Regions from separate parts of the Streptomyces sp. NPDC005878 genome, predicted to be linked through region 3. Evidence: predicted binding sites of a transcription regulator. Region 3 holds the regulator's gene; each other region holds the start of a gene.
The links. Region 3 encodes HrcA, which represses chaperone genes, less so after heat shock. Its sites were predicted from a motif close to TTNGCACTCNGNNNNNCNGAGTGCNAA; they were not measured.
Positions count from the first base shown of each region.

Region 1: a site for HrcA is predicted at 1,067-1,093, ahead of groL (chaperonin GroEL). Genes of this name have one in related genera too.
Region 2: a site for HrcA is predicted at 1,479-1,505, ahead of groES (co-chaperone GroES). Genes of this name have one in related genera too.

Region 1 covers NZ_JBEXWK010000005.1:311,445-314,715, forward strand. The annotation lists gene ABZ404_RS11995 (MoaD/ThiS family protein) at 1-265, shown strand, start outside; gene ABZ404_RS12000 (cold-shock protein) at 675-878, shown strand; gene groL (chaperonin GroEL) at 1,223-2,848, shown strand; gene murQ (N-acetylmuramic acid 6-phosphate etherase) at 2,962-3,271, opposite strand, start outside.
Region 2 covers NZ_JBEXWK010000008.1:164,409-167,679, forward strand. The annotation lists gene groL (chaperonin GroEL) at 1-909, opposite strand, end outside; gene groES (co-chaperone GroES) at 1,024-1,332, opposite strand; gene ABZ404_RS15520 (hypothetical protein) at 1,672-1,965, opposite strand; gene ABZ404_RS15525 (polysaccharide deacetylase family protein) at 1,962-2,897, opposite strand; gene ABZ404_RS15530 (methyltransferase domain-containing protein) at 2,990-3,271, shown strand, end outside.
Region 3 covers NZ_JBEXWK010000034.1:58,001-61,271, forward strand. The annotation lists gene ABZ404_RS33690 (DUF3097 domain-containing protein) at 1-463, opposite strand, end outside; gene ABZ404_RS33695 (MBL fold metallo-hydrolase) at 511-1,242, opposite strand; gene hrcA (heat-inducible transcriptional repressor HrcA) at 1,420-2,436, shown strand; gene dnaJ (molecular chaperone DnaJ) at 2,437-3,271, shown strand, end outside.

The sequences.
Region 1 (3,271 bases), on a different contig from region 3:
CCGCATCCCCACCATCCTCCGCACGTACACCGGCGGACAGGCCGAGGTCGCGGCCGAGGGTGCCACCCTCGCCGAGGTCATCGCCGACCTGGAGAAGAACCACACGGGGATCGCCGCCCGGGTCCTGGACGACCAGGGCAAGCTGCGCCGGTTCGTCAACGTGTACGTCAACGACGACGACGTCCGCTTCGAGCAGGGCCTGGAGACGGCCACGCCGGACGGCGCCGGGGTCTCGATCATTCCGGCCGTCGCGGGCGGCTGCTGAGCTACTCCGCGTTACCTGAATTGCCCCCTCCGCAAGCTAAGCGGAGGGGGCAATTCAGTGTGGTTGAGCGCGGTACAGTGGGGAAGTCCCCTTCGTTGCGCATGCCACGTGCATATGAGAACGCGACGAACCGGCGTCGAGATGCAGTCAAAGTGTTCGAGCATATTGCTCCTTAAGTGCGCTTTGCCCGGCCCGACTTGCCCCGTAATGCTGGAATAGGCGGCATTCCGCTCCTGGCCCCCGCCCGGAATTCTCGTCCGACTGACCTGTTGCAGAGGGCAGTTGGGCAGATACATTCAGCCGCGGTCGACGCGTTCCGGCGCACACCCTCTCCTGTCGGAGGGTGGAGATCTGACCCGGGTCCGCGAAGTGTGGTCCCGTGCAAGGGCCAGTAATAGGGGAGTTAGGCATGGCTCAGGGCACCGTCAAGTGGTTCAACGCGGAGAAGGGGTACGGCTTCATCGCGGTCGACGGTGGTGCGGATGTTTTCGTCCACTACAGCGCGATCCAGATGGACGGGTACCGCACCCTTGAAGAAGGTCAGCGAGTCGAGTTCGAGATCTCGCAGGGCCAGAAGGGTCCGCAGGCGGACATGGTCAAGCTCGCCGTCTGATCTCGGCGCGATCGGCCACCGACGCATACAGGCCCGTGGGGCCCGCATCCTCTGTAAATGGATGCGGGCCCCACGTGTGTGTCCGGGCCCGCCTCGGTGGCCCGGACCCCGGCGGGCGGGTGTCCGGGACCGGGCCGTGGCGGTGGGACGGCCTTGCACTCTCCGGGGTCGAGTGCTAATCATTGGCGTTAGCACTCTCCGAGTGAGAGTGACAGAACTTGGATCGGGTCAGTGAGGCCCGCGGACCGGGTGGGGCAAGGAACCACAAGGGTCGCGAGCCGTCCGTCGCGGGCACCGGCGCGGTCCACGAAGAACGCCACCCCTGTCCGGGAGGACCACTTCACATGGCCAAGATCATCGCGTTCGACGAGGAGGCACGGCGCGGTCTCGAGCGCGGGATGAACCAGCTCGCCGACGCCGTCAAGGTCACCCTTGGCCCCAAGGGCCGCAACGTCGTCCTCGAGAAGAAGTGGGGCGCCCCCACGATCACCAACGATGGTGTTTCCATCGCCAAGGAGATCGAGCTCGAGGACCCGTACGAGAAGATCGGCGCCGAGCTGGTCAAGGAAGTCGCCAAGAAGACGGACGACGTCGCCGGTGACGGTACGACCACCGCGACCGTCCTCGCCCAGGCGCTCGTGCGCGAGGGTCTGCGCAACGTGGCCGCGGGTGCCAACCCGATGGCCCTGAAGCGCGGCATCGAGAAGGCCGTCGAGGCCGTCTCCGGTGCGCTCCTGGAGCAGGCCAAGGATGTCGAGACCAAGGAGCAGATCGCTTCGACGGCCTCCATCTCCGCCGCCGACACCCAGATCGGCGAGCTCATCGCCGAGGCGATGGACAAGGTCGGCAAGGAAGGCGTCATCACGGTCGAGGAGTCCCAGACCTTCGGTCTGGAGCTCGAGCTCACCGAGGGCATGCGCTTCGACAAGGGCTACATCTCGGCGTACTTCGCGACCGACATGGAGCGCATGGAGGCCGCGCTCGACGACCCGTACATCCTGATCGTCAACTCGAAGATCGGCTCGGTCAAGGACCTGCTGCCGCTCCTCGAGAAGGTCATGCAGTCGGGCAAGCCGCTCCTGATCATCGCCGAGGACGTCGAGGGCGAGGCCCTGTCGACCCTGGTCGTGAACAAGATCCGCGGCACCTTCAAGTCCGTCGCCGTCAAGGCCCCGGGCTTCGGCGACCGCCGCAAGGCCATGCTGAACGACATCGCCATCCTCACCGGCGGCACGGTCATCTCCGAGGAGGTCGGCCTCAAGCTGGAGAACGCGGGTCTCGACCTGCTCGGCCGCGCCCGCAAGGTCGTCATCACCAAGGACGAGACCACCATCGTCGACGGTGCCGGTGACAGCGAGCAGGTCGCCGGTCGCGTGAACCAGATCCGCGCCGAGATCGAGAACTCGGACTCGGACTACGACCGCGAGAAGCTCCAGGAGCGTCTGGCGAAGCTGGCCGGCGGCGTGGCCGTCATCAAGGCCGGCGCCGCCACCGAGGTGGAGCTCAAGGAGCGCAAGCACCGCATCGAGGACGCCGTGCGCAACGCCAAGGCGGCCGTCGAGGAGGGCATCGTCGCCGGCGGTGGCGTGGCCCTGATCCAGGCCTCCTCGGTCTTCGAGAAGCTGGACCTGTCGGGTGACGAGCTGACCGGCGCCAACGCCGTGAAGCTCGCCCTGGAGGCCCCGCTGAAGCAGATCGCCGTCAACGGTGGTCTCGAGGGTGGCGTCATCGTCGAGAAGGTCCGCAACCTGCCCGTCGGCCACGGTCTGAACGCCGCGACCGGTGAGTACGTGGACATGATCGCCGAGGGCATCATCGACCCGGCGAAGGTCACGCGCTCCGCGCTGCAGAACGCCGCGTCGATCGCCGCGCTGTTCCTCACCACCGAGGCCGTCATCGCCGACAAGCCGGAGAAGGCCGCCGCGGGCGGCGCTCCGGGCGGCATGCCGGGCGGTGACATGGACTTCTGATCCTCGTCGCAGGATCGGCAAGCCCGGTTACGTACGGAGGGCGGCACCCCACGGGGGTGCCGCCCTTCGGCGTTCACGGACCCCGGCGGGCGTTCACGTACCCCGGCGGGCGGCTACGGCAGGGCGGCGCGCAGCCGGCCCCGGGCCTCGGCCAGCCGCCGGGCCGCCGCCGCCGCGTCCAGATCCGCGAGCAGCATCAGGATCGCCGTCTTCACCTCGCCGCCGGCGGCGGTCAGGGCCGTCTCGACGGCTTCCTCGTCCGCGTCCGTGGCCAGTGCCACGATCCGGCGGGAGCGGGCGCGCAGCTTCTCGTTGGAGGCGCGGACATCGACCATCAGGTTCCCGTACGTCTTGCCGAGCCGGATCATCGTGATCGTCGAGATCATGTTGAGGACGAGCTTCTGGGCGGTGCCGGACTTGAGC
Region 2 (3,271 bases), on a different contig from region 3:
CTCGGCGATGACGGTGGCACCGGTGAGGGTGGCCATGTCCTGGAGCATCGCCTTGCGGCGGTCGCCGAAGCCGGGGGCCTTGACGGCCACGGCGTTGAACGTGCCGCGGATCTTGTTGACGACCAGGGTGGAGAGGGCCTCGCCCTCGACGTCCTCGGCGATGATCAGGAGCGGCTTGGAGGAGCCGGCCTGGATGACCTTCTCAAGGAGCGGCAGGAGGTCCTGGATCGAGGAGATCTTGCCCTGGTTGATCAGGATGTACGGGTCGTCGAGGACGGCCTCCATACGCTCCTGGTCGGAGACCATGTACGGCGAGAGGTAGCCCTTGTCGAAGGCCATGCCCTCGGTGAACTCCAGCTCCAGGCCGAAGGTGTTGGACTCCTCGACGGTGATGACACCGTCCTTGCCGACCTTGTCCATCGCCTCGGCGATGAGCTCGCCGACCTGCTGGTCCTGGGCGGAGAGCGCGGCCACGGCGGCGATGTCCGACTTGTCGTCGATCGGACGCGCGGTGGCGAGCAGCTCCTGCGAGACAGCCTTGACGGCCGCGTCGATGCCCTTCTTCAGGGCGGCCGGGGAGGCGCCGGCGGCGACGTTGCGCAGACCCTCGCGGACCAGCGCCTGGGCCAGCACGGTGGCGGTGGTGGTGCCGTCACCCGCGATGTCGTTGGTCTTGGTCGCCACCTCCTTCACGAGCTGGGCACCCAGGTTCTCGTACGGGTCGTCGAGCTCGACCTCGCGCGCGATGGTGACACCGTCGTTGGTGATGGTGGGGGCGCCGAACTTCTTGTCGATGACGACGTTGCGGCCCTTGGGGCCGATCGTCACCTTCACCGTGTCGGCAAGCTTGTTGACGCCGCGCTCAAGGGCGCGACGGGCGTCCTCGTCGAACTTCAGGATCTTCGCCATGGGAGCGGTTCAGCCCTCTCGGAAACTTGGTGATACGAAAACTGCGCCCCTCGCCGCCCGGCTGTCAGCAGGGTGGCCAGGGGCGCAGCTCAGAAGCATTCGCTTCGAGGTGAATTACTTCTCGATGATCGCGAGCACGTCGCGAGCCGAGAGGACGAGGTACTCGTCACCGTTGTACTTCACCTCGGTGCCGCCGTACTTGCTGTACAGCACGACGTCACCGACGGCGACGTCGAGTTCGACGCGCTTGCCGTCCTCGATCCGGCCCGGGCCCACGGCCAGGACGACGCCCTCCTGGGGCTTCTCCTTGGCGGTGTCCGGAATGACCAGGCCGGAGGCCGTGGTCTGCTCGGCGTCGAGCGGCTGGACCACAATGCGGTCCTCGAGCGGCTTGATGGCAACCTTGGAGCTGGCGGTCGTCACGATCCGACCTCCCCCTTCGGAGATCTCACGGGGTTAACTGTCTGAGGTGGCGACCAGGTGGATCCGTCGTCGCGGGTGCCGGACCTGCCCGTCGCTGTGTTGGCACTCTCCGGTGGGGAGTGCCAGAGCCGAGACTAGGACGGCGGTTAGCACTCGGTCAAGCGGAGTGCCAGACGGATGGTGCGTGGCGGGGTCCCGCGGGGTGCCGTGACGCCGCGTCCACGGGGTGGTCGAGGGCCTGTCGCGCGCACGCGGCGGAGCCGGAAACGTCGCCCCGCGCGCGCGAGGGCGAAGCCGGAAAACGTCACCCCCGCGCGCGAGGAACGTGGCGCGCCGTCTCTAGGGCGTCGGTGCCGGGGCGGTCGCCCCCGGGGTGCGGGGCGGCGCCGCCGGGCCGGGAGCGGGCGGGGTGCGTTCCGCGTCGGGCCGGACGTGCCAGGGCCGGCGGCCCGGGGCGCCGGGGCGGGGGAAGCCGCGCCGCGCGTCGGTCACCTTCGTCGCCGCCATGCGGCCGAGCCGTTCGATCGGGGCGGCGGGGCGCTCGCAGCCCGCCGCCAGCAAGGACACCGTCAGCGCACCGGCCGCCAGCAGACCGGCCAGCGGACCGCCCGACGGCCGGTGCGCGCCGGTCATACGTAGTCCTCCAGCCTGGCCACCGCGTACCCCTTGTCGGTGATGACCTTCATGACCTGCCGGATCATGTCGGGCATCGTGCCCTTCCAGTCCTCGCGCCCCCGGAAGTGGGTGAGCACGATGTCGCCGGGGTGCAGGTCGCGGTCCCACTCGCGCCACTCCATGTGGTCCGGGAACGCCTCGGCCGCCCACAGCGGCACCGCCTTGATCCCGCAGGACTGGGCCGCGCGCAGGGTGTCCTCGTTGTAGTTGCCGTACGGCGGCCGGAAGAGCCGGGGCCGCTTGCCCGCCCACGTGCCGATCTTGTCCTGCTGGCCGCAGATCTCGTGCCGCTGCTCTTCGTAGGAGAGGCCGGGCAGATAGCGGTGGTTGAGCGTGTGGTTGTTGAGCGTGACCCCGAGGCTCTGCATGCGCTTGAAGTACGGGTAGTCGGTGTGGACGAGGTAGTCGCTGAGGAAGGCGCTGTAGGGGATGCGCAGGTCCCGCATCATCTTCAGCAGTTTGGGGTCCTTCTCGGCGCCGTCGTCGATGGTCAGGAAGACGATCCGGTCCTTGGTGGGCACGGTGGTGAAGACCGGCGGCAGCGAGTCGCCGCCGTCCGTCTCGAAGCCGGGCCGGTTGGTGATCTCCGGTTTGACGGCGGGCGGGGCGGGCGGGGTCAGCGGCACCTTGGCCAGCCTCCACCTCCTGGCGGCGGTCACCCGGGCGGCCTGCTCCTCCTTGAGGCGGCCGGAGTAGCCGGCGAGGGCGCGGGCGGCGGCGCTGTCGTAGGCCTGCGGTCCGGCCGCGGCACTGCCGCCGTGTCCGCCCACGTGGGGATCCCCGGAGGCGCACCCGGAGGCGAGCGCGGCGACGACGAGCCCGGCGAACACCAGGAGGGGGGCTTTCGTCAGAAGGCGCCCATTTTCTTCCTTTTGTCGTACAAGCTGCATGCCGCCGCATCCTGTCAGTGCGGGGCGGTATACCGGAGGCGACACCCGACACCGCACGCGCGCCGTCCCCCGCCTGGCCCACAATGGGGCGGGTGAACGACCTCGACACCTTCCGCGCCCTGCTCACCCCCGAGGGCACGGGCCTGCTGGACTCGCTGCGCGACCACGACCCGGCCCAGGAGCTGGCGCTGGCGACCCGGCTGCGCCGCACGCACGCCCCGGAGCTGGTCTCGGCCGCCCTGGCCCAGGCGCGGCTGCGGCAGCGCGCGGTAGCGAAGTTCGGCGCGGACGACGCGTACCGGATGTTCTTCACCCCCAACGGGGTCGAGCAGTCCACGCGCGCGTCGGTGGCCGCCTACCGCGCCCGCGTCTTC
Region 3 (3,271 bases):
CGGGGGCGAAGTCCGCGACGATCGCGGGGAGGTCGTCGATGCCCGACAGGTACTCGACGACGACGCCCTCGATGCGCAGGTCGTCGCCCCACACCTTCTCCACCAGCTCCGCGTCGTGGCGCCCCTCGACATAGATGCGCCCCGCGCGCGCCACCCGCGCCCGCGCCCCCGGCACCGCCACGGAGCCCGAGGCGGTGCGCGCCGGGCGCGAGGGAGCGGGCGCCGGCGGGCGTACCAGCGTGACCACCTTCCCCTCCAGCAGGAACCCCCGCGCCGCCATGGGGAACACCCGCTTCTTGCCGAAGCGGTCCTCCAGCGTCACCGTCCCCGCCTCGCAGCGGAGCACCGCCCCGCAGAACCCGGTCGTCACCTCCTCGACGACCAGGTCGAGCTCGGCGGGCACCTCGGGGGCCGGGGTCCCCTTCTTCCAGGGCGGAGTCAGGTCCGGGCTGTAGCTGCGCATTCCGATGAGAATACGGGTGGATCATGTGCCCATATGGGTGTACGCCCTTATGACACGCCGAATTCCTCCGCGAGCCCGGCCCGTTGCGCCCGGACGAACGCCGCGTCCACCACCGCCCCGTGCCCCGGTACGTACACCGCGTCCTCGCCGCCCAGGTCGAGCAGCCGGTCGAGGGCCGCGGGCCAGTGGGTGCGGACCGCGTCCGGCCCGGCCTGCGGCTCGCCGGACTCCTCGACCAGGTCACCGCAGAAGACGATCTCGGGTGAGCCGGCGCCACCAGGGCTGCCCGGGACCAGCAGGGCCAGGTCGTGGCCGGTGTGGCCGGGGCCCACGTTCGCCAGCAGCACCTGGCGCCCGCCCAGCTCCAGCGTCCACTCGCCCGTCACGAAGTGCTGCGGGCGCACCAGCAGGTCCGCCGCCTCGGCGGCCCGCGCGGGCGGCACCCCGTGGGTGACGGCGTCCGTCCGCAGGGCGTCCCCGTCCAGGACCCGGTCGATCCCGACCGCCCCGTAGACCTCGGCCCCGGAGAACGCGGCCGTGCCCAGGACGTGGTCGAAGTGGGGATGGCTGAGTGCGATATGCGTCACCCGACGCCTGAGCAGCGCCTGTGCCTGGGCGCGCAGCTCGGCGCCCTCGCGCAGGGTCGAGCCCGTGTCGTACAGCAGGACCGCGTCCTCGCCCGCGACCAGGCCCGCCGTCGCGTCCCACCCCGGCAGCCGGCGGCGGCCCACGCCGTCGCCCAGCCGCTCCCAGCCGAACTCTTCCCAGCGGATGTCCATGACACGACGCTATCCCGGGCGGCCGGGGCGGTGCGTTCGAGCGCGCCGCGAGCGTCACGGGCTGCCGCCCTTGCTAGGGGTGTACCGGTCGGCCGTACACTGGCCGGGGATCGCTGGCACTCGAACGCGCAGAGTGCCAGGGCAGAGCGGCCAGGACGACAGCTGGAGGTGTGCGCGGTGCTCAGTGAACGCAGACTCGAAGTCCTGCGCGCGATCGTCCAGGACTACGTCGGGACCGAGGAGCCGGTCGGCTCGAAGGCCCTGACCGAGCGGCACAAGCTGGGCGTCTCGCCGGCGACCGTGCGCAACGACATGGCCGTACTGGAGGAGGAGGGCTTCATCGCCCAGCCCCACACCAGCGCCGGCCGTATCCCCACGGACAAGGGCTACCGGCTGTTCGTCGACCGGCTCGCGGGCGTCAAGCCGCTGTCGTCGCCGGAGCGGCGGGCCATCCAGAACTTCCTGGACGGGGCCGTCGACCTCGACGACGTGGTGGCGCGCACGGTCCGGCTGCTCGCACAGCTGACCCGGCAGGTCGCCGTCGTGCAGTACCCGTCGCTGACACGGTCCACCGTGCGGCACGTGGAGCTGCTGTCGCTGGCCCCGGCCCGGCTGATGCTGGTGCTCATCACGGACACCGGGCGGGTCGAGCAGCGGCTGGTCGACTGCCCGGCGCCGTTCGGCGAGACCTCGCTGGCGGATCTGCGGGCCCGGCTCAACAGCCGGGTGGTGGGGCGCCGCTTCGCGGACGTCCCGCAGCTGGTGCAGGATCTTCCCGAATCCTTCGAGCCGGAGGACCGAGGAACCGTTTCGACGGTGCTCGCCACCCTGCTCGAAACCCTGGTGGAGGAGACCGAGGAACGGCTGATGATCGGCGGCACCGCCAATCTCACCCGCTTCGGACACGACTTCCCCCTGACCATTCGGCCGGTGCTGGAGGCGCTGGAGGAGCAGGTCGTGCTCCTCAAGCTGCTCGGCGAGGCCAAAGAATCGGGCATGACCGTACGAATCGGGCATGAGAACGCCCATGAAGGGCTGAACTCCACGTCCGTCGTCTCGGTCGGCTACGGTTCGGGCGGCGAAGCCGTCGCGAAACTCGGCGTGGTCGGACCGACCCGCATGGATTACCCCGGAACGATGGGAGCGGTACGCGCAGTGGCACGTTACGTCGGACAGATCCTGGCGGAGTCGTAAGTGGCCACGGACTACTACGCCGTACTGGGCGTACGCCGCGACGCATCGCAGGACGAGATCAAGAAGGCGTTCCGGCGCCTGGCGCGTGAGCTCCACCCGGATGTGAATCCGGACCCGAAGACGCAGGAGCGCTTCAAGGAGATCAACGCCGCCTACGAGGTTCTCTCGGACCCGCAGAAGAAGCAGGTCTACGACCTCGGGGGCGACCCCCTGTCGTCCTCCGGCGGCGGTGGCGCCGGCGGCTTCGGCGCGGGCGGCTTCGGGAACTTCTCGGACATCATGGACGCGTTCTTCGGCAACGCGGCGCAGCGCGGGCCCCGTTCGCGCACCCGTCGCGGCCAGGACGCCATGATCCGGCTGGAGATCGACCTCAACGAGGCGGCCTTCGGTACGACCAAGGACATCCAGGTCGACACGGCGGTCGTCTGTACGACCTGCTCCGGCGAGGGCGCCGCCCCCGGCACTTCGGCGCAGACGTGTGACATGTGCCGCGGCCGCGGCGAGGTCTCCCAGGTCACCCGCTCCTTCCTCGGCCAGGTCATGACCTCCCGCCCCTGCCCCCAGTGCCAGGGCTTCGGGACTGTCGTGCCCACGCCGTGCCCGGAGTGCGCGGGCGACGGCCGCATCCGCTCGCGCCGCACGCTCACGGTCAAGATCCCGGCCGGTGTCGACAACGGCACCCGGATCCAGCTCGCGGGCGAGGGCGAGGTCGGCCCCGGCGGCGGCCCCGCCGGTGATCTGTACGTGGAGATCCACGAGCTGAACCACGACGTCTTCCAGCGCCGTGGCGACGATCTGCACTGCACGGTGACGATCCCCATGACGGCGGCGTCGC